DNA from 2 places in the Sphingopyxis indica genome. Region 1 is predicted to be linked to the other one. Evidence: predicted binding sites of a transcription regulator. Region 1 holds the regulator's gene; the other holds the start of a gene.
The links. The regulator LexA, encoded in region 1, represses DNA repair genes until DNA is damaged. The targets are predictions, from matches to a motif close to GTTCCNCNCTTGTTCT.
Positions count from the first base shown of each region.

Region 2: the regulator LexA is predicted to act here: its motif matches at 2,630-2,645, upstream of KNJ79_RS11385 (ATP-dependent helicase).

Region 1 is NZ_CP076394.1:3,354,666-3,365,783, reverse strand. Features, by position in the region: gene KNJ79_RS15680 (carboxymuconolactone decarboxylase family protein) at 1-172, shown strand, start outside; gene KNJ79_RS15675 (sigma-70 family RNA polymerase sigma factor) at 172-1,041, shown strand; gene KNJ79_RS15670 (citrate synthase) at 1,100-2,386, opposite strand; gene gltX (glutamate--tRNA ligase) at 2,424-3,878, opposite strand; gene KNJ79_RS15660 (ComEC/Rec2 family competence protein) at 3,991-6,096, shown strand; gene lexA (transcriptional repressor LexA) at 6,050-6,733, opposite strand; gene KNJ79_RS15650 (molybdopterin molybdotransferase MoeA) at 6,800-7,990, opposite strand; gene moaC (cyclic pyranopterin monophosphate synthase MoaC) at 7,987-8,460, opposite strand; gene KNJ79_RS15640 (transglycosylase domain-containing protein) at 8,774-10,834, shown strand.
Region 2 is NZ_CP076394.1:2,374,046-2,385,163, reverse strand. Features, by position in the region: gene KNJ79_RS11390 (hypothetical protein) at 1-242, opposite strand, end outside; gene KNJ79_RS11385 (ATP-dependent helicase) at 314-2,626, opposite strand; gene KNJ79_RS11380 (septal ring lytic transglycosylase RlpA family protein) at 2,745-3,311, shown strand; tRNA gene KNJ79_RS11375 (tRNA-Val) at 3,352-3,426, opposite strand; gene cpdR (cell cycle two-component system response regulator CpdR) at 3,500-3,877, opposite strand; gene KNJ79_RS11365 (N-formylglutamate amidohydrolase) at 4,021-4,896, shown strand; tRNA gene KNJ79_RS11360 (tRNA-Pro) at 5,088-5,164, opposite strand; gene KNJ79_RS11355 (JAB domain-containing protein) at 5,268-5,696, opposite strand; gene thyA (thymidylate synthase) at 5,868-6,761, shown strand; gene KNJ79_RS11345 (thiamine pyrophosphate-dependent enzyme) at 7,020-8,315, shown strand; gene KNJ79_RS11340 (alpha-ketoacid dehydrogenase subunit beta) at 8,348-9,352, shown strand; gene KNJ79_RS11335 (dihydrolipoamide acetyltransferase family protein) at 9,358-10,659, shown strand; gene KNJ79_RS11330 (AI-2E family transporter) at 10,738-11,118, shown strand, end outside.

The DNA of each region.
Region 1 (11,118 bases):
GCTGTCGCAGGGGCACACACACAAGGCTGCCAAGGAGGCGATCGAGGCTGAATTCACGCCGGAGGAACAGATGAAACTGACGCTGATGATCAACATCATCAACGGCTGGAACCGCATCGCGGTCGGCTTCGGCCTCTGGTACGAAGGCGGCGCCCCGGCCAAGGCTGCCTGATGGAGGAGGCGCGAGGCACCCGTGACGCGGCGGACGCGGCGGCGCGTTTCGACCCGCTGCGTCCGCTGCTCGTCCGCGTCGCCTATCGTATGCTGGGGTCGGTCGCCGATGCCGAGGATGTCGTGCAGGATGCCTTCATCCGCTGGCTCGGCGCCGATCGCGACGCGATCGCGGTGCCCGAGGCGTGGTTGCGCCGCACCGTGACGCGGCTGTGCCTCGACCAGCTGAAATCGGCGCGGGCGCGGCGCGAGACCTATGTCGGCCCGTGGCTTCCCGAACCGCTCGTCGAGGACGAGCCTGCGGATGACGTGACGCTGCCGTTGATGCTCGCGCTCGAACGGCTCTCCCCCTTGGAGCGCGCGGCTTTCCTGCTCCACGACGTTTTCGGCGTCGGTTTCGACGAGGTCGCGGCGACGATCGGCCGCGACGCCGCCGCAGCGCGCCAGCTCGCCGCGCGCGCCCGCACCCACGTCCGCGAGGCGCGCCCGCGCTACAAGCTCGAAAAGGCGCGCGGACTCGAAATCGCCGAGGCCTTCTTCGCCGCCTCGCGCAGCGGCGACATGGCGGCACTCGGCGCGCTCCTTGCCGCCGACGTCGGCATGTGGTCCGACGGCGGCGGCAAGCGCCCCGCGGCGGTCGTTCCGGTGCTCGGCTTCGACACGGTGATGAAGGTCCACCGCAGCCTTGCGGTGCTGTTCGGCAAATATGGCTCGACCTTGCTCCACACCGGCATGATCAACGGCCTGCCGGGCTTCGTTACGCGCGAGTCCGATGGCGAGGTGCAGACGACCGCGCTCGAGATCGAGGACGGTCGCATCGTCGGCATCTATGTCGTGCGCAATCCCGACAAGCTCGTCCATTTGCATTGAACCAAAAAAAGGGGCCGCGAGCGACCCCTTCCTTCGACCATGGTTATGGTGCTGCGGTTCAGCGCTTGTCGACCGGCACATAGGGGCGCTGCGCCGGGCCGGTGTAAAGCTGGCGCGGGCGGCCGATCTTCTGCGCGGGGTCGGAAATCATCTCGTTCCACTGCGCGACCCAGCCAACGGTGCGGGCGAGAGCGAAAAGCGCGGTGAACATCGTCGTCGGGAAACCGATCGCCGACAGGATCACGCCCGAATAGAAATCGACGTTCGGGAACAGCTTCTTTTCGGCGAAATAATCGTCGCTGAGCGCCATTTCCTCGAGCTGGAGCGCGACGTCGAATACCGGGTCGCTGACCTTGAGCGCCGCGAACACCTCGCGCACCGTCTTTTGCATCACGGTCGCGCGCGGGTCGTAATTCTTGTAGACGCGGTGGCCGAAACCCATCAGGCGGAACGGGTCATCCTTGTCCTTCGCGCGCGCGATATATTCGGGGATGCGCTCGGGGCGGCCGATCTCGCGCAGCATGTTGAGCGCCGCTTCGTTCGCGCCGCCGTGCGCCGGACCCCACAGGCAGGCGATACCCGCCGCGATGCACGCGAAGGGGTTCGCGCCCGACGAGCCGGCGAGGCGCACGGTCGAGGTCGAGGCGTTCTGCTCATGGTCGGCGTGGAGAATGAAGATGCGGTCGAGCGCGCGTTCGACCGCGGGGACGATTTCATATTCCTCGGCCGGCACGCCAAAGGTCATGCGCAGGAAATTGCCCGTGTAGCTCAGCTCGTTGTTCGGATAGATGAAGGGCTGGCCGATCGAATATTTATACGCCATCGCCGCGATCGTCGGCATTTTCGCGATCAGCCGGTGGCTCGCGATCATCCGCTGGTGCGGGTCCTGAATGTCGGTCGAGTCGTGATAGAAGGCCGACAGCGCGCCGACGACGCCGCACATGATCGCCATCGGGTGCGCGTCGCGGCGGAATCCGCGATAGAAGGTCGCGAGCTGTTCGTGCAGCATCGTGTGACGGGTGATCGTATTGTCGAAGGTCTTGAGCTCGTCGGCGCTCGGCAGTTCGCCGTTGAGCAGCAGATAGGCGACTTCCATGAAGCTCGAATGTTCGGCAAGCTCGCCGATCGCATAGCCGCGATGGAGCAGCACGCCTTCGTCGCCGTCGATATAGGTCAGTTTCGACTCGCAACTCGCGGTCGAGGTGAAGCCGGGATCGTAAGTGAAGGCCCCGGTCTGACCATAGAATTTGCGGATGTCGACGACGTCGGGCCCTACGGTTCCCGACAGAATCGGGCTCTCGACGCTCTTGTCCCCCAGGGTGATGGTGGCGGTCTTGTCGGTCATGGTTTGTTCCCTGTGCTAGAGGCCGAAGGCGATGTGGCTACGCCCCTGCCGGATAATTGTGCGCTGCGTCAAGTCGCGCCAGGCTCGCGTCGCGGCCGAGAAGCAGGAGCACGTCGAAAATCCCCGGCGAAACCGCGCGACCGGTGAGCGCGGCGCGCAGCGGCTGCGCGAGCTTGCCGAGGCCGAGTTCAGCCGATTCGGCGGTTTCGCGCACCGCGGCCTCGATTGCCTCGGCCGACCAGTCGTCCAGCGCGCGCAGCCTGTCGGCCGCAGCGGCCAGCAGCCCCTCGGGCGCATCGGCGAGCAGTTTCGCCGCCTTCTCGTCCATCGCCAGCGGGAGCGGCGCGAAGAGGAAGGTCGCACCCTCGGCGATTTCGATCAGCGTCCTGGCGCGCGGCTTCAGCGATTCCATCGCCTGCGCCAGCAGCGCGTGCTCGTCGCCAGTAAGCGCACGGCCGATCAGCGTTTCGACGCGCGGTGCGGCGAGCGCGGCGAGCCGGTCGTTGTCGGCCTCGCGCAGATAATGGCCGTTCAGATTCTCGAGCTTCTTGAAGTCGAAACGCGACGGTGAGCGGCCGATGTGCGCGAGGTCGAACCATTGGACGGCCTGCTCGCGGCTGATGATCTCGGCATCGCCATGCCCCCAGCCAAGGCGCAGGAGATAATTGTTCACCGCCTCGGGCAGATAGCCCATTTCGTCGCGATAGGCATCGACACCGAGCGCGCCGTGACGCTTCGACAGCTTCGCCCCGTCGGCGCCGTGGATCAGCGGGACATGCGCATAGACGGGTTCGCGCCACCCCATCGCGCGGAGCAGTGCGAGCTGGCGAAAGGCATTGTTCAGATGGTCGTCGCCGCGGATCACATGCGTCACGCCCATGTCGTTGTCGTCGACGACGACGCTCAGCATATAGGTCGGCGTGCCGTCCGAGCGCAGGAGGATGAAATCGTCGAGCTCGGCGTTCTGCACGGTCACTTCGCCCTGCACCCGGTCGTCGATCGTCGTCGCGCCGTCCTGCGGCGCGCGCAGGCGGATGACGTGGGGGAGCGCGGGGTCGCCGTCGTCGCGGTCGCGCCACGGGCTGCGGACGCGGAAGGGCTTGCGCTTTTCCTGCGCCTCGGCGCGCATCGCGGCGAGCTCGTCCTGCGTCAGATAGCAGCGATAGGCCTCGCCCTTTGCAAGCAGTTCCTGCGCGACCTCGGCGTGGCGGTCGGCGCGCGCGAACTGATAGACGGCATCGCCGTCCCAATCGAGTTCGAGCCAGCGCATCCCGTCGAGGATCGCCTCGATCGCCGCCTCGGTCGAGCGCGCGCGGTCTGTGTCCTCGATGCGCAGCAGGAATTTGCCGCCGTGATGGCGGGCGAACAGCCAGTTGAACAGCGCGGTGCGCGCGCCGCCGATATGAAGGAAACCGGTCGGCGAAGGCGCAAAGCGCGTTACGACATCGGCGCCGGTCGCTTCGACCGGATCGGTGGGGTTTTGGGTTGCCACTGGCGACTCTTTCAATCAGGTTGCCCGCGCCGCGAGAGCCGGCGCCGCAGGGATCGGGGGTGCCCCTAGCATGGCAACATGGCCGCTTCAAACGCCCATTGCCGGGGCGCCGATGCGGGCGCCGCGGCGGATCGCCGATTGGGTCGAGGCGCGGCTCGACGCCGACCGCGAACGGATCGCGCTGTGGCTGCCCGTCGCGCTCGGTGCGGGGATTGCGAGCTGGTTCGCCTTGCCGCGCGAGATCGACTGGATCGGGCTGCTCTTGCTGCTCGGCGGCGGCGCGCTCACCGGATGGCTGATCGGCTGGCAGCGGCGCTTCGGGCGCGTCGTCGCGATCGGTTGCGCCGCGGTTGCGGCAGGGTTCCTCCTGATCTGGGCGCGCGCGGCGTGGGTCGCGGCGCCGGTGCTCGCCTGGCCCGTGACGACGCAATTTTCGGCGGTCGTCGAAAGCGTCGAACCGCTGCCCGCGCGCGGGCAGGTGCGGCTGGTGCTGCGCCCCGCGGGGCGCCGCGACCTGCCGCCGCGACTGCGCGTGACCTTGCGCGGCGAGCAGGGCCGGGGAATCGTGCCCGGCGAGGCGATCGCGCTGCGCGCGCGGCTGATGCCGCCGCCGACCGCAGGCCTGCCCGGCGGCTATGATTTCGCGCAGCGCGCCTGGTTCGACCAGATCGGCGCGGTCGGCACGGCGCTTGGCGAGATCGCCCGCGCGCCGGGCGCCGGGGAAGGGCGGCCGCCGCTGCGCGCACGGCTGAGCGCGCATATTCATCAAGCGGTGCCGGGATCGCCCGGCGGGGTCGCCGCAGCGCTCGTCACCGGCGATCGCGGCGCGATCAGCGACGACGATGCCGAGGCGATGCGGCGCAGCGGGCTTGCGCACCTGCTGTCGATCAGCGGGCTGCACGTCACCGCGGTGGTCGGTTTCGCGATGCTGCTCGCGATGCGTCTGCTTGGCCTCAATCGGCGGCTCGCGCTTGCGGGCCATGTGCTGCCGCTCGCGGCGGCGGCGGGCGCGCTGGCCGGTGCGGGTTATACCTGGCTCGCGGGGGCCGAGGTGCCGACGCTGCGCTCGCTGATCGCCGCGCTGCTCGTGCTCGCGGCGTTCCTGCTCGGGCGCGAGGCGATCACCTTGCGCCTCGTCGCGGCGGGGGCGCTGCTCGTGCTGGTCTGGCGGCCCGAGGCGCTCGTCGGACCGAGCTTTCAGCTCAGCTTCGCCGCGGTGACCGCGATCATCGCGCTGCACGAGAGCCGCTGGATGCGCGATTTCGTGGGCCGGGGCGACGAGCCGTGGGTCGTGCGCTTCGGCCGCGGCATCGCGGGGTTGGTCATAACCGGGCTCGTCGTCGAGGTCGCGCTCGCGCCGATCGCGCTTTTCCATTTCCACAAGGCGGGACTCTATGGCGCGCTCGCCAACGTCGTCGCGATTCCGCTCACGACTTTCGTCATCATGCCGGCGGAGGCACTGGCGCTGCTGTTCGACGCGGCGGGGATCGGTGCGCTCTTCTGGTGGGTCGCCGGACAGGCGCTCGCCGCGCTGATCGCGCTCGCGCATCACGTCGCGGCGGCGCCGGGCGCGGTCGCGGCGCTGCCGATCTTTCCCGCCTGGGGTTTCGCGCTCGCCGTGCTCGGCGGACTGTGGCTGCTGCTGTGGCAGCGGCGCTGGCGCTTTGCCGGGCTCCTCCCTCTGCTCGCCGGCGGCGCTGCGCTGCTCGCGCAGCCGCGTCCCGATCTGCTGGTCAGCGGCGACGGGCGGCACATCGCCGCAGCGGTGCCGGGCGGCGGCTATGCGCTGCTGCGCGGGCGGGCGGGCGACTATGTGCGCGATGCGATGGCCGAGGCGGCGGGGGTCGACGAACCGCTCGGCGCGCTCACCGATCTGGACCATGTGGCGTGCAACCGCGATTTCTGCCGCTGGCGCCAGCGCGGGCGCACGATCCTCGCGCAGCGCGGCTACGACCGCATCGACGGCGCGGCGATGGCGCCCGCCTGCGCTGCGGCCGATGTCGTGATCAGCCACCGCTGGCTGCCGCGCGAATGCCGCGCACGCTGGCTGACGGTCGACCGCGACAGCCTGGCCGAAAGCGGCGGGCTCGCGCTCTATCTCGGAAGCGCGCCGCAGGTTGCCACCGCGCTACGCCGCGGCGACGAACATCCGTGGCGGCGCCCGCTTGCGGTCAGTGGTAACGACGAAGCAGTCCCGACAAACGCCCTTGCACCATGACGCGCTCGGCCTCGTAGCGCTGCGGCTCGTAGGAACTGTTCGCCGGGTCGAGCCGGATCATCCGGCCCTCGCGGCGGAAATATTTGAGCGTCGCGTCCTGCCCGTCGACCAGCGCGACGACGATGTCGCCCTCGCGCGCCGTGTCGGCCTTCTGGATCAGCGCATAATCGCCGTCGAGGATGCCCGCCTCGATCATCGAATCGCCCGAGACCTCGAGCGCATAATGATCGCCCGCACCGAGCAGCGCCGCGGGGACCGCGAGCTGGTTGTGATCCTCGAACGCCTCGATCGGCACGCCCGCGGCGATGCGGCCGTGGAGCGGCACTTCGACGATGTCGTTCGCGGCGACCGGCTTGAGCGCCGGCGGCGCCTTGCGCAGCGGGGTCACATTGTCGCGATGGTCGTGCATCGCGCTCTTCGCGCCCTCGGGGAGCCGGATCACCTCGAGCGCGCGCGCGCGATTGGGCAGGCGGCGAAGAAAACCCCTTTCTTCCAAGGCACTTATTAGACGGTGGATGCCCGATTTCGACTTGAGGCCCAGCGCCTCCTTCATCTCCTCGAACGAGGGCGAGATGCCGCTTTCGTCGAGTTTCTGCTGGATGAAGTGGAGCAGTTCATGCTGCTTCGCGGTCAACATCGCTTAGGTCTCCATGCTGCCATATCCGGACATATGGAGAACGATAGAGGAACAGAGCGGAACTTGTCAAGCGATGGCGATATAGTCCGCCGGCTCGCCCGCCGCGCGCGCCGGGGCGCCGATGTCGCGGATCACCAGCGCGTTGGCGCCGCCGAGCGGGAAGGTGCGGCCGCTGTCCTGCCCGTCGAACAGATGCAGTGCGCCGCGATCGAGCCGTGCGCGCAGATAGTCGCGCCGCGTCTTGCCCGGCCCAAGCGGCTTTGCGAGCGGCGCCGAGAGGACCGGCGGCAGCGGCGCCGCCGCGCCGGCGAGATGGCGGACGAGCGGCAGGAGAAACAGCGTCGCGGTCACGAAGGCCGAGGCGGGATTGCCCGGTAGGCCGAGCAGCAGCGCGTCGCCGAGCGTCCCCGCGATCAGCGGCTTGCCGGGTTTCATCGCGACCTTCCAGAAATCGACGCGGCCCCCGGCGTCGCCGAGCGCGCCCTGCACATGATCGTGGTCGCCGACCGACGCACCGCCGACGGTGACGATCACGTCGTGATGCCGCGCGAGATCCTGAAGCGCTGCGGCGATCCGCGCGCGCGCATCGCCGACGTGAAGCGGCAGGCCGGTGCGCGCGGGTTCGCCCGCGAGCATCGCGGCGAGCATCACGCCGTTGCTGTCGGGGATCTGGCCGGGCGCGAGCGGGCGGCCCGGTTGCACAAGCTCGTCGCCGGTGGTCAGGATCGCGACGCGCGGGCGGCCGCCGACGTGCAGCTGGCTCGCCCCGCTCATCACCGCGGCGGCGATCGCGCCGGGGGTGAGGCGGGTTCCGGCGGCGAGCAGCCGCTCGCCCGCGGCGAAATCGCTCGCGCGGGCGCGGACGTGCTGGCGCTCGCGGATGGCGTCGGAGGTCGTGAGTGCCAGCCGCCCGCCCTCGGCCGCGACATCCTCCTGAATGACGACGGTATCGGCGCCTTCGGGAAGCATCGCGCCGGTGAAGATGCGCATCGCTTCGCCCGCCGCCAGCGCATGGGCGGGCGGGCCGCCCGCGGCGCTTTCGCCGGCGATCGTCCACGGCCCGGGCAGATCGGCACAGCGGACCGCATAGCCGTCCATCGCCGACAACGGCGCGGCGGGCTGATCGCGCAGCGCGACGACATCCTCCGCCAGATAGCGGCCGAGTGCGTCGCAAAAAGCGACATTCTCGCCCGCAAGCGGAGGCCGAAGCGCGAGCAGGCGCGCCTGCGCCTCTTCGACGGGGAGGAGCGCGCTCATTCGGCGCGCCAGTCGCCCGAGCGGCCGCCGCTCTTTTCGAGCAGGCGGATATCGCCGATCAGCATCGCGCGGTCGAGCGCCTTCGCCATGTCGTAGAGGGTGAGGAGCGCGACGGACGCCGCGGTGAGCGCTTCCATCTCGACCCCCGTCGGGCCGGTCGTTGCCGCGGCCGCGCGCACCGAAATGCCGTCCTCCTCCCACGCGAAATCGACCGCCACGCTGGTCAGCGCGATCGGGTGGCAGAGCGGGATCAGCTCGGCGGTGCGCTTGGCGGCCATGATCCCGGCGATGCGCGCGGTCGAGAGTATGTCGCCCTTGGGCGCGTTGCCGCTGCGGATCGCGGCGAGTGCGTCGGCGGACATCGCGATACGCCCCCCGGCGACGGCGCGCCGTTCGGTCGCGGGCTTGGCGCCGACGTCGACCATATGCGCCGCGCCGCTGTCGTCGAGGTGAGTCGGTTTGCTCGTCATCGCCGCGGACCGAAGCAATGCGCGGCGCGAAAGGCAAGGGGGGAGGAGGCAAGCCTCATGCTTCATTCCATGTCGGTCGTGCGGCCGATTGCGCTCGACGGCTGGAATCGACCGGTTGCTGCCCTATTTATCATCGTCACCCCGGACTTGATCCGGGGTCCATGACTTCGGCGCTGCTGTGGATCCCGGATCAAGTCCGGGATGACGAAAGAGAGCAGGCGAACGTCCGCGTCCCACCCCATTGCCACCACACTACAACCGCCACCGAACGCATTTGCTTCGCCTGTATTGCAAGTGTAATACGGCCGCCGGCATGACCGCGTTCGACCATCCGCTTTTCACCTCGCCGCCGCCGCCGGCCGAGGAAGTGCCGCTCGTCCCGCCGGGCGAGGGGGCGTCGGGCCCCGAGTCGCGGTGGCGGCGGCGGTTGCGGTGGGCCGGGCGCGGTTTTGCGGGGCTTGCGCTGCTGTTCGTGGTGCTCGTCGCATGGCTCGCGATCACCGCGCCGCTGTCGAAATCGCTCGAACCGATCGCGCCGCCCGAGATCACCCTGCTCGCGTCCGACGGCACGCCGATCGCGCGCACGGGGGCGATCGTCGAGAAGCCGGTCGAGGTCGCGAAATTGCCGAAGCATGTCAGCGGCGCCTTCCTCGCGATCGAGGATCGCCGCTTTTACAGCCATTGGGGCATCGACCCGCGCAGCATCGGCCGCGCGCTGTGGACGAACATCACCTCGGGCCGCACCGAAGGCGGCAGCACGATCACCCAGCAGCTCGCCAAATTCACCTTCCTCTCGCCCAAGCGCACGCTGGGGCGCAAGGCGCGCGAGGCGCTGATCGCCTTCTGGCTCGAGGCGTGGCTGAGCAAGGACGAGATCCTCGAACGCTATCTGTCGAACGCCTATTTCGGCGACAACGCCTATGGCCTGCGCGCCGCCTCGCTCCATTATTTCAACCGCCAGCCCGAAAAGCTGACGCCTGCGCAGGCGGCGATGCTCGCGGGGCTGGTGAAGGCGCCCTCGCGCCTCGCGCCGACGCGCAATCCCGACCTCGCCGCAAAGCGGATGCACCTCGTCCTCGATGCGATGGCCGAAGAGGGCTATATCACGCCGGGGCAGGCGAAGACGCTGCGCGCGCCGCGGATCGACCCGCGCTCGCGCGCCGACCTGCCGACCGGCACCTATTTCGCCGACTGGGCGCTGCCCGAAGCACGCAAGCTGAGCGACGTCGGCTATGCGCGCCAGACGATCCGCACGACGCTCGATTCGCGGCTCCAGGCCGCGGCGCGCCGCGCGGTGGCGCGCGCGCCGCTCGGCAAGGCGCAGATCGCGCTCGTCGCGATGCGCCCGAACGGCGAGGTCGTCGCGATGATCGGCGGCAAGGATTATGCGGACAGCCCGTTCAACCGCGCGACGCAGGCGCGGCGCCAGCCCGGATCGACCTTCAAGCTGTTCGTCTATCTCGCCGCGCTGCGCGCCGGGTGGGAACCGGACGACATGATCGACAACCGGCCGATCGAGACCGGCGGCTACCGGCCCAAAAATTCGGGGGGCCATTATTCGCCGGCGATCACGCTCGAACGCGCCTTTGCGACGTCGAGCAATGTCGCCGCGGTGCGGCTGTTCCAACGGGTCGGCGATGACCGGGTGATCGCGATGGCGCGCGCACTTGGCGTGACCGCACCGCTCGCGCGCGGCGATTCGAGCCTCGCGCTCGGCACGTCGAGCATGTCGCTGCTCGAACTCACATCGGCCTATGCGGCGGTCGCCGCGGACAGCTATCCGGTCGAGCCGCGCGCCTTCGCGGCCGAAGAGCCGGGCTGGTTCGCGCGCATCTTTTCGGGGCCCGACAGCTTTTCCTCGCGCGTTCATGGCGACATGGAACAGATGCTCCGCGCCGCGGTGAACCGCGGCACCGGGCGCGCCGCGATGCTGAGCGTCCCCAATTACGGCAAGACCGGAACCAGCCAGGACAATCGCGACGCGCTGTTCGTCGGCTATGCCGGCGGGCTCGTCGTCGGGGTGTGGATCGGCAACGACGACAATAGGCCGCTCAAGGGCATTTCGGGCGGCGGCCTGCCCGCGCGGGTGTGGCGCGATTTCATGACGCAGGCGCTGGGGCAGAAAAGCGCGCCGAAGCGGCCCGCGCCCGCGGTCGACCCCGAGGGGCCGGTGCAGCCGCTCGACGTCCCCGACATCGGCGCCATTCCGGTCGGCGAGAAGACGACGGTGGGGGTGCAGGACGGGCAGGCGGTGGTGCGGACCGAGATCAACGGCACGCCGATCGACCTCCGCCTGCCGCTCGGCGACCGGTCGGCCGAGCCGCAGCCCGAAGCGGGGCCGGCGCCTGAACCCCCGCCGGCGCCGCAGCCGTAGGACTAACGTCTCTGGAATGCAGCGCCTGTGAAATTCTGTGTGTCCCCGCGAAGGCGGGGACCCATCTCCCGGACGGTGCTATTTTGAACCCTTCGGAGATGGGCTCCCGCCTTCGCGGGAGCACACATGTTGGCCTGTCGACCGGGAGCGCGGCTGCAACCGAACGCGAGTGTCTGCAATTTCCGCTGTCCTGCATCGGCCCGGCGCGGTAGCGTCCGATATATGACACCCGCCTTTCCTCATCCGGTGCCGACCATGCGATTCCACAGTGAAGTTGCGCAGAT
Region 2 (11,118 bases), 980 kb from region 1:
AGTGCCTCGCAGGCTGCGGCATGTCGTTCCTGAACATTGGCAATACGATCGTCGTCGAGCCGGAAGGCATAGGCATAGTGGAATGCGACGCCCGGCGCGGCGGTGACGGCCACGTCGGGTCCGCCTGCCGCATCGGACAGCGATTCGCTTGCCGAACTGCCTTCATAGGTCCGATCGCTCCGGTTCTCCGAGCAGCCGGCCAGGACGAGCGCCATCGCGCCCGCCAAGAGCTTTATTTTCATGGATTTCTCTCCCGATCGCGACTCGCGGTCGCAACACGGCAGTAACACAAGCAATTGAGTTGAGAAAGATGTTAGGCCGCACGCACGAAGCCATCGAGGACGCGCTTCGGGCCCGCCTGGTCGAACTCGACCTCCAGCTTGTTGCCGTCGATGTCCATGATCTCGCCATAGCCGAATTTTTCGTGGAAGACGCGCATGCCGATCGCGAGATCGCTGCGCGGTTTGGCGCCGACCGAGGCGGCGGGGCCTTTTTCCGACGGCGCGGGCGCGCGGGTGATCGTCGAGGATTGCGCGACCGCGCGCTGCCACGCGGGGCCGCGCGTCATCGTGCGCGCGGGGTTGCGCTCGGCAACATGCGCGAAGGGATCGCCCTGCGCCGACCAGTTGGCGCGCCACAGGCTTTGCCCGCCGCCGAAGCTGTTCTCGCTCTCCACATGCTCGGGCGGAATTTCGGCGATGAAGCGGCTCGGGATGCTGCTCATCCACTGGCCATAGATGCGCCGGTTGGCCGCATGATAGATACTCGCGCGCTGGCGGGCGCGGGTGATCGCGACATAGGCGAGGCGGCGTTCCTCTTCGAGGCTCGCAGTCCCGCCCTCGTCCATCGCGCGCTGCGACGGGAAGACGCCGTCCTCCCAGCCCGCAAGGAAGACATGGTCGAATTCGAGGCCCTTGGCGGCGTGGATCGTCATGATCGTCACCGTTTCGCTCGCATCGTCATTGTCGCGGTCCATGACGAGGCTGACATGCTCGAGGAACGCCTCGAGCGAGTCATAGTCCTCCATCGCACGGACGAGTTCGGAGAGATTTTCGAGCCGCCCCGCCGCCTCGGCACTGCGGTCGGCCTGTAGCATCGCGGTGTAGCCCGATTCGTCGAGGATCAGCTGCGTCAGCTCGGGATGCGACAGCTCGCTCGCCTTCGCCTGCCAGCCGCGCATCTGCGCGACGAAATTGGCGAGCTGGCGGCGTGCCTGCGGGGTCAGTTCGTCGGTTTCGGTGATCCGCGAGGCCGCGTGGAAGAGCGGCGCGCGCTCGATCCGCGCGAACTGGTGGATGCGCGCCATCGCCTTGTCGCCGAGCCCGCGCTTGGGGACGTTGACGATACGCTCGAACGCCAGATCGTCGGCGGGCGACTGGACGAGCCGCAGATAGGCGAGCGCGTCGCGAATCTCGGCGCGCTCGTAGAAGCGAAAGCCGCCGACGATGCGATAGGGCATACCGATCGCGATGAAGCGATCCTCGAACTCGCGCGTCTGGAACTGCGCGCGGACGAGGATCGCAGCGCGGTCGAGCGAAATGTTCTGGCGCTGGAGGTCTTCGAGTTCTTCGCCGATCCGCCGCGCTTCCTCGGGCCCGTCCCACACGCCGACGACGCGGACCTTGTCGCCAGCATCGAGCTCGGTCCACAGCGTCTTGCCGAGCCGGTCGCTGTTCTGCGCGATCAGCGCCGACGCCGCGGCGAGGATCTGCGGCGTCGAGCGGTAATTCTGTTCGAGGCGGATCACCGTCGCGCCGGGGAAGTCCTTTTCGAAGCGCAATATGTTCGCGACCTCGGCACCGCGCCACGAATAGATCGACTGGTCGTCGTCGCCGACGCAGCAGATATTCTTGCGCGCCTGCGCGAGCAGCCGCAGCCAGAGATATTGGCTGGCGTTGGTGTCCTGATATTCGTCGACGAGGATATATTTGAAACGCTGCTGATAATGTTCGAGCACGTCGCGGTGCGTTTTCAGAATGACGAGCATGTGGAGCAAGAGGTCGCCGAAGTCGCAGGCATTGAGCGTCTTCAGCCGCGCCTGATAGAGCGCATAGAAATGCTGCCCCTTGCCGTCGGCATAAGCCTCCTTGTCGGCGGCATCGAGGTCGGCGGGGGTCAGCCCGCGATTCTTCCACTTGTCGATCAGCCCCGCGAGCTGGCGCGCGGGCCAGCGCTTTTCGTCGAGCCCGTCGGCCTGGATCAACTGCTTCAAGACGCGAAGCTGGTCATCGGTATCGAGGATCGTGAAATTGCTCTGCAGGCCGACGAGTTCGGCATGGCGGCGCAGCATCTTCGCGCAGATGCTGTGAAAGGTGCCGAGCCACGGCATCCCCTCGACCGCGTCGCCGATCATCCGTCCGATACGCTCGCGCATCTCGCGCGCCGCCTTGTTGGTGAAGGTGACCGCGAGGATTTCGGAGGGCCATGCGCGCCGCGTCGCGATGATGTGCGCGAGCCGTGCGGTCAGCGCCGCGGTCTTGCCCGTGCCCGCGCCGGCGAGCATCAGCACCGGGCCTTCGGTCGTCAGCACCGCCTGCCGCTGCGGGCCGTTCAGGCCGCGCAGATAGGGCGGGTCCGAGGGATCGGGGGACGGGATGTCGGGCGGCGAGGCGGGGAGGTCGTTCACGCGCGAACGATTAGGGAACAGCGCCGCCACTGTCCAGCCCGCGGCGACGGGACGAAGCGCGCGGCGCGGCGTCTGCGCGGGCTTCCCATCGGCCGTTCGACGATCTACGGTCGCGGCGATGCGGGGACGATGGCTTATCCGGTCGGCAAGCGCGGCGCTGGCGGTTTTGACGCTCGCGGCCTGCGCGGGCGGCCATTACCGCCCCGTCGCAGACACGCCGGTCAGAGTGGGCCCACCTTATACCGTGCGCGGCACGACCTATGTGCCCGCAGCGGCGCCCGCCTATGACGCGGTCGGCTATGCGAGCTGGTACGGTAATGAATCGGGCAACCGCACCGCAAATGGCGAGAAGTTTCGCGCCGGCTGGATCACCGCGGCGCACACCACGCTGCCGCTCCCGACCTATGTCGAGGTCACCTCGCTCGATACGGGGCGCCGGATCGTCGTTCGGGTGAACGATCGCGGGCCGTTTGCGGGGCGCGGGCGGATCATCGACCTGTCGAAGGGCGCCGCCGAAGAGCTCGGCATTCGCGCCCAGGGTCATGCCCCGGTGCGCGTGCGCCGCATCGAGCCTTCCGAAAAGGACCGGGCAAGGCTGCGCAAGGGCAAGCCGGCGCGCGCGCTGGCGCCGCTGTCGCCGCGCGAACTGCAAGGGCTGCGCTCGCGCATCGCGAGCGGGGGCTGATCCGCGAAGGCGGTTCGAAACGACGGTAAGGGAAGAAAAATGGTGGGCGTGGCAAGGATTGAACTTGCGACCCCTGCGATGTCAACACAGTGCTCTACCACTGAGCTACACGCCCACACGTTTCGGGGTGACGCGCCCCTTAAAGGCCTCCACGCGGGCTGGCAAGCCCCCCGCGCGACGAAATGCGATTATTGTTGGTGCGACCGGTCGGCACTGTCGAACAATGCATCGACCTCGCGCACCAGATCCTTGAGGTGGAAGGGCTTGGACAGCAGCTTCGCCTGCGGCACATTTTCCTCGGCGCGCAGCGACACTGCGGCGAAACCGGTGATGAACATCACCTGCGTCTGCGGCGCCACCCTGGCGGTGTGCTGGGCCAGTTCGATTCCGTCCATCTCGGGCATCACGATGTCCGACAGCAGCAGGTCAAACGTTCCCGAATCGATATAGGGGACGGCTTCGGTTCCGCGATCGACGGCGGTGACGTGGTAGCCGGCACTCGTCAGCGCGCGCGCCAGATATTCGCGCATCACGTCATCGTCCTCGGCCAGCAAGATGCGAATCATTCGAAAAAGAAGCCTTTGATCGTTTTTGCGCCGGCACAATGGGCGGCGTATCCCTCGTTTCGAAGCGCCGTCATAACGGCAGAGATTTAACAAATTGGCGAGGACGACTGGATTCGCGGTCCGTTTTTTGCCACCCCTCTCTGATGGCGCGCCCCAGCATCCCGCTCCCGGCAATCGCTGTCAACCGTCCGGCGGCCGACGGCCCCGTCGTCGTGTCCATCCCCCATGCCGGACGCATTTATCCGCCCGAAATACTGGCGGCGGCGCGCGTGTCCAAAGAGGATCTGGAGCGGCTGGAGGACAGCTGGTGCGACAGGATTGCCGCCGGGGCGGAACAGAGCGGCGCGACTGTGGTGCGAGCCATGTGGGCGCGCGCCGTCGCCGACTGCAATCGCGGCGAAGGACAGATGGCGCCGGGCGAAGTCGCGCCGATGCTGCGTCCGCAGTTTTCGGCGCCGGGACGCAAGGAACGCGCCGGGCTGGGCGTCGTTCCGACGCGGCTGCCGCATTGCGGTCCGCTGTGGCGCCGCCCGCTTGACCGGGCCGAGCTCGAATGGCGGCTCGACCGGCTTCACCGCCCCTATCACGCTGCGCTCGCCGGCGAGCTGGCGGCGGTGCGCGACCGCTTTGGACGCGCGATACTGATCGACCTGCACAGCATGCCGCCGATCCCGCCGGGACAATCGGGTCACGGCGCGCGCCTGATCGTCGGCGATCGCCACGGCGCGACCGCCGATCCCGAGCTGGTCGAACGCGTGATCGCGGCCGCCGCGCGACTCGGGGAGCCTGTGGGACGCAATCAACCCTATGCGGGGGGGCATATCGTGCGGACGCACGGGCGACCCGCAGAGGGGATCGACGCCGTTCAGATCGAGATCGACCGCACCCTCTATCTGGGCGGCGATCGCTACCCCGACGCCGCGCGTGCTGCGCGACTGGCGCAGTGGTTTTCGGAGCTTCTGACCGAACTGGCGGACCTTTTTCCGGGCGATAATTCGCTGCCGCTCGCTGCCGAATAAAAAACCACCTCGTACCGGGGTACGAGGTGGCCAGGGTCCAGGGAGGACGCACCCGCGTCATGCTGACGGGGCACTCGCCGCGATGGTAAGGGGGAAACCATGGCGGCGTACCGGCAATCTAGGATGTTGCGCGCCGCGTTACAAGAAGCGACGACGGAAAAACTGCCAATGTCGCGATATTCGCGGTGAAATGGTCGGGGAGAGAGGATTCGAACCTCCGGCCCCTGCCTCCCGAAGACAGTGCTCTACCAGGCTGAGCTACTCCCCGACCGATCCGGCGCCGGCGGACCGGCGCGAGGGCAGGGCGGTCCTCTAGACGCGCATTTGGCGAACATCAAGCGCCAATCGCCACATTGCGGCAATTGCGGTTTCTAAAGCAGCCCGGCGCGGCGAAAGCTGAAATACCCCGTGTCGACGAAAATCAGATGGTCGATCAGGTCGACGCCCAGATTGGCGAGAAAATCGGCGGCTTTGCGCGTGAAATCGAGATCGGCACGGCTGGGCCGAGCTTCGCCGGACGGGTGATTGTGGGCGATCAGAACATGCTGCGTTCCGGCGGTCAAAACGGCGCGCCAGCGGTGCGGCGCGATCCGGCACCGGTCCGCGCCGGTCGCTTCGATCGGTTGCACGGCGGTCAGGCGCTCGATCGCATCGAACCCCGCCAGCACCAGCGTTTCGCAGGTAACCGCAAAGTGCGGGCGCAGCAGGAGGCGAGCGAATTCGTCCTCCGCGCTCAACGGGGTGAAGCCGTCGGGGCGGGCCAATGCCGCATCCTCGTCGATTTGGTCGACCTTTGTCATGGCTCCCTTTTGGGAGCGAGGACCGCGGCCCGCCAAGCGGCGACTGAACCGGAACGGACCGTCGCCCGCCGGCGCTTGCCGCCCGGGCAGGGCGGGCCTAGCAAAGAGCCAGTAACACGGGAGCGAGTCTTGGCCGAATCCATCCATTATGAACTGCAATATCTCGACCTGATGCGCCGCATCTGGATCGAAGGCGACGAGCGTGTCGACCGCACGGGGGTGGGGACGCGCTCGCTGTTCGGCGAAACGATGCGATTCTCGCTCGCGGACGACGCGATTCCCTTGCTCACGACCAAGCGCGTCTATTGGAAGACCGCGCTGCGCGAACTTTTGTGGTTCCTGACCGGCGATACCAATATCCGCCCGCTGATCGCGCAGGGCGTGCGAATCTGGACCGACTGGCCGCTCGACCGCTATCGCCGCGAAACCGGCGAGGATGTGAGCGCCGAGGCGTTCGAGGCGCGGATACTGGCCGATGAAGAATTCGCGCGCGCGTGGGGCGATCTGGGGCCGGTCTATGGCCGGCAATGGGTGAACTGGCCGCGCTATGAACCGGCGGGCGACGGGCTTTTTCGCCGCGCCGAGGCGGGGCACAACCAGATCGCTGCCTTGATCGATTCGCTGCGCAACAACCCCGGATCGCGCCGCCATATCTTCACCGGCTGGAACGTCGCCGATCTCGATCGCATGGCGCTGCCGCCGTGCCACATGACCTATCAGTTTCATGTCCGCAGCGACGGCGGGCTGTCGTGCCTGCTCTTTCAGCGGTCGTGCGACCTTGGGCTGGGCTTTGCGTTCAATGTGTTCGAGGCGGCGCTGCTGACCCGGATGATCGCGCAGCAATGCGACCTGACGGCGCACGAGCTGATCTGGACCGGCGGCGACGTGCATCTCTATCTCAACCATGCCGAACTGGTCGAAGAGCAGATGAAGCGCGTGCCGGGCGGGGCGCCGAAGCTACGCATTTTGCGCCGCCCGGAGAGCATCTTCGCCTATCGCTTCGACGATTTCGCGGTCGAGGATTACGCGCCGCAGGCGCATATTTCCGCGCCCGTCGCGGTCTGAGAGCCTGATCCGAAACTCCGGCGGGTCGGTTTGGCGGGTCTTTTTCGCGCCGATTTCGTTGCGATCTTGCCACGATGCCCCGCATCGCGCCTGCGATCGCGCCTCATCGGCACAAAAAATCCCTCGCCAACCCTCCGCCGCCGGTATTTCGGATCAGGCTCTGAGCGGCAGCCATTGCATTGGTATGCGCAAAGCAATAATATGTCGTTCAATTGAAATATAACGGCGCGGCGATTCGCGCCTCGAAGGGACGATGCCATGCCCGAAACGCCCCCGCCAGCGGCGAGCAATCTGCCGTCGCTGTCGCTCCATATTCCCGAGCCGCGCTATCGGCCTGGCGACACCCCCGACTTCGGCGACATCACCATTCCCCCGGTCGACGCGACGCCGCGCCCGGGTGAAGCGTCGAAGCCCGACGCGATGCGCGAGCTTTGCTACGGGCTCGTCCGCGTGCTCGATTTCGACGGCGAAGCGAAGGGGCCGTGGAACCCCAATCTCGCACCCGACCGCCTGCGCCAGATGCTCCGCCACATGATGCTGACGCGCGCGTTCGACGACCGCATGTTCCGCGCCCAGCGGCAGGGCAAGACCAGCTTTTACATGAAATGCACGGGCGAGGAGGCGACGTCGGTCGCCTCGACGATGGCGATCGACCGCGCCGACATGGTGTTCCCGAGCTATCGCCAGCAGGGCATTTTGATCACGCGCGACTATCCGCTGATCCAGATGATGAATCAGATCTACTCGAACCGCGGCGATCATCTGCTCGGGCGGCAGCTCCCGATCATGTATTCGGCGCCCGAGCATGGTTTCTTCAGCGTGTCGGGCAATCTCGCGACGCAATATCCGCAGGCGGTGGGCTGGGCGATGGCGTCGGCGTCGAAGGGCGACAGCCGCATCGCGACGGTGTGGTGCGGCGAGGGATCGTCGGCGGAGGGCGATTTTCATTCAGCGCTGACCTTTGCGACCGTCTATAACGCTCCCGTCATCTTCAACGTCGTCAACAATCAGTGGGCGATTTCGAGCTTCTCGGGCTTTGCCGGCGGCGAGCGGACGACCTTTGCGGCGCGTGCCGTCGGTTATGGCATCGCCGGGCTGCGCGTCGATGGCAACGACCCGCTGGCGGTCTATGCCGCGACCCAGTGGGCGGCCGACCGGGCGCGCACGAACAACGGCCCGACCTTGATCGAGCATTTCACCTATCGCGCCGAAGGCCACAGCACCTCCGACGACCCGAGCGCCTATCGCGCCGCGCAGGAAGCGAGCGCCTGGCCGCTCGGCGATCCGATCGCGCGGCTGAAGCAGCATCTCGAGATGCTGGGCGAATGGGATGACGAGCGGCATGAAGCGCTCCGCAAGGAGCTCGAAGAGCTGGTCAAGACGAGCCAGAAACAGTCGGAAAAACTCGGTATTCTCGGGCATGGGATGCACCAGCCGTTCGAGACGATGTTCGAGGACGTGTTCGAAGAAATGCCGTGGCACCTCAAGGAACAATGCGCGCAGATGCTCGCCGAACAGGAAAAGAAGTTCGGCCCCGACTGGAAGCCCGAATGATGACGCTCAAAGACTCTGGCGCAACCAAGACGATGAACATGATCGAGGCGATCAACAGCGCGATGGACGTCATGCTGGAGCGCGACGACAAGGTCGTCGTGATGGGCGAGGACGTCGGCTTTTTCGGCGGCGTCTTTCGGGCGACTGCGGGCCTGCAGAAAAAGCACGGCAAGACGCGGGTGTTCGACACGCCGATCAACGAATGCGGCATCATCGGCGTCGCGGTCGGCATGGGCGCCTATGGGCTGCGCCCGGTGCCCGAGATCCAGTTCGCCGACTATATCTACCCCGGGCTCGACCAGCTCGTCAGCGAAGCGGCGCGGCTGCGCTATCGTTCGGCGAATGACTTCATCTGTCCGATGACGGTGCGCACCCCCTTTGGCGGCGGCATTTTCGGCGGGCAGACGCACAGCCAGTCGCCCGAAAGCATCATGACGCACATCTGCGGCGTGAAGACCGTGATCCCCTCGAACCCGCGCGACGCCAAGGGGCTGTTGATCGCGGCGATCGAGGACAATGATCCGGTCGTCTTCCTCGAGCCCAAGCGCATCTATAACGGCCCCTTCAGCGGCTATTACGACCGCCCGGTCGAGCCCTGGTCGAAGCATGAGGCGAGCGCGGTGCCCGAAGGCTATTACCGCGTCGAACTCGGCAAGGCGGCGACGGTGCGCGAGGGCGAGGCGGTCACCGTCCTTGCCTATGGCACGATGGTGCATGTCGCCAAGACCATCATCGAGGAAAGCGGCATCGACGCCGAAATCCTGGACCTGCGGACCCTGCTGCCGCTCGATATCGAGGCGATCGAGGCGTCGGTTAAGAAGACCGGGCGCTGCCTGATCATCCACGAAGCGACACGCACCTCGGGCTTTGGCGCCGAACTCGCCGCGCTGGTGCAGGAACGCTGTTTCTATCATCTCGAGGCGCCGGTCGAGCGCGTCACGGGTTTCGACACGCCCTATCCGCACAGCCTCGAATGGGCCTATTTTCCCGGGCCGGTCCGCATCGCGACCGCGCTCGAAAAGATCATGAAGGACTGACCGCCATGGCGCGCTATTCGTTTCGTTTGCCCGACATCGGCGAGGGTATCGCCGAGGCCGAGATTGTCGCGTGGCACGTCAAGGTGGGCGAGCGCGTCGAGGAAGACGCGCAGCTGGCCGACATGATGACCGACAAGGCGACGGTCGAGATGGAATCGCCCGTTTCGGGCGTGGTGGTCGAGATTGCCGGCGAGGTCGGTGACCTGATTTCGATCGGCTCGACGCTCGCGGTGATCGAAACCGACGAAGAGGTGGCCGAGGAAGAGACACCGGCCGAGGAAGCCGCCGAGGAGGAAATCGAAGCCGAGACGCCGGGCGCCGAAGAGGCGACGCCGGTGAAGGCGGAGGTGGCTGCTCCCACTCCGGCTCCCGCGCCCGCGCCGGCATCGGCACCCGAGCCGGCGCCTGCATCCGCCAAGGCGGAGGCCGACCGTCCGGTTCTCGCCTCGCCCGCCGTTCGCGCGCGCGCGAAGGATCTGGGTGTCGACCTGGCCCAGGTCCAGGCCGAAGGAGATCGCATCCGCCACGCCGATCTCGACGCCTATCTGCGTTATAGTGCGGGGCAGGGTTATCTTGCGCCCGGCACGCCGCGCGCGCGCGCCGACGAACCGGTCAAGGTGATCGGGATGCGCCGCAAGATCGCCGAGAATATGGCGGCGTCGAAGCGCGCGATCCCGCACTTCACCTATGTCGAGGAAATGGACGTGACCGCGCTCGAGGCGATGCGCGCCGATCTGAACGCCAACCGCGGTCAGCGCCCCAAGCTGACGATGCTGCCGTTCCTGATCGTCGCAATCTGCCGCACGATCCCCGACTTCCCGATGATCAACGCGCGCTACGACGACGAGAGCGGCGTGGTGACACGCCACGGCGCGGTGCATTTGGGCATGGCGACGCAGACCGACGCGGGGCTGATGGTCCCCGTCATCCGCGACGCGCAGGACAAGAATGTCTGGCAGCTCGCGGCCGAAATCACCCGCCTCGCCGAAGCGGCGCGCACGGGCAAGGCGAAGCCCGCGGAACTGAGCGGCGGCACGCTGACCATAACCTCGCTTGGCCCGCTTGGTGGCATCGCGACGACGCCGGTGATCAATCGCCCCGAGGTCGCGATCATCGGCCCGAACAAGATCGTCGAGCGCCCCGTCTTCGCCAAAAATGCCTTGGGGGGCGACGATATCCGCCGCGCGAAGCTGATGAACCTGTCGATCAGCTGCGACCACCGCGTCGTCGATGGCTGGGACGCGGCGAGCTTTGTCCAGGCATTGAAGAAGCTCGTCGAAACGCCGGTCCTGCTGTTCGCCGATTGAGCGCCCGCCCTCGCTGCCCGCTGGCGCGCGCGTCGAAGCTCGCGTAAGAGGAAGCATGACCGGGAGGCAGGCAGGGTGATCGAGGACAGGGGACGGAGGGAGTTGCCGGCGGCGCGCACCGACCCCCTCGAGCAGATCGAGATCGACGATTTCCGGCGCGACCGCCTGCTCGCGGCGCTCGCGCTGATCCTCGGCGCGGCCTTTTGCCTGGGGCTGCCCTTCGCGTTGCAGGCGGGGGCCGAATTCTTTCTGCCGCTGACCGCGGCGATCGTCATCGCCATCGCACTCGTGCCGATGCTCGAATGGCTCGAACGGCGCGGCGTGCCGTCGGGCCTTGCCTCTTTCCTGTCGCTCGCGGCCTTTCTGGCGCTGATCAACGCGGCGCTGGCGATCATCGTCGTGCCCGCGACGGGCTGGTTCGCGCGGCTGCCCGAATCGATCCCGCGGATCCAGAGCAAC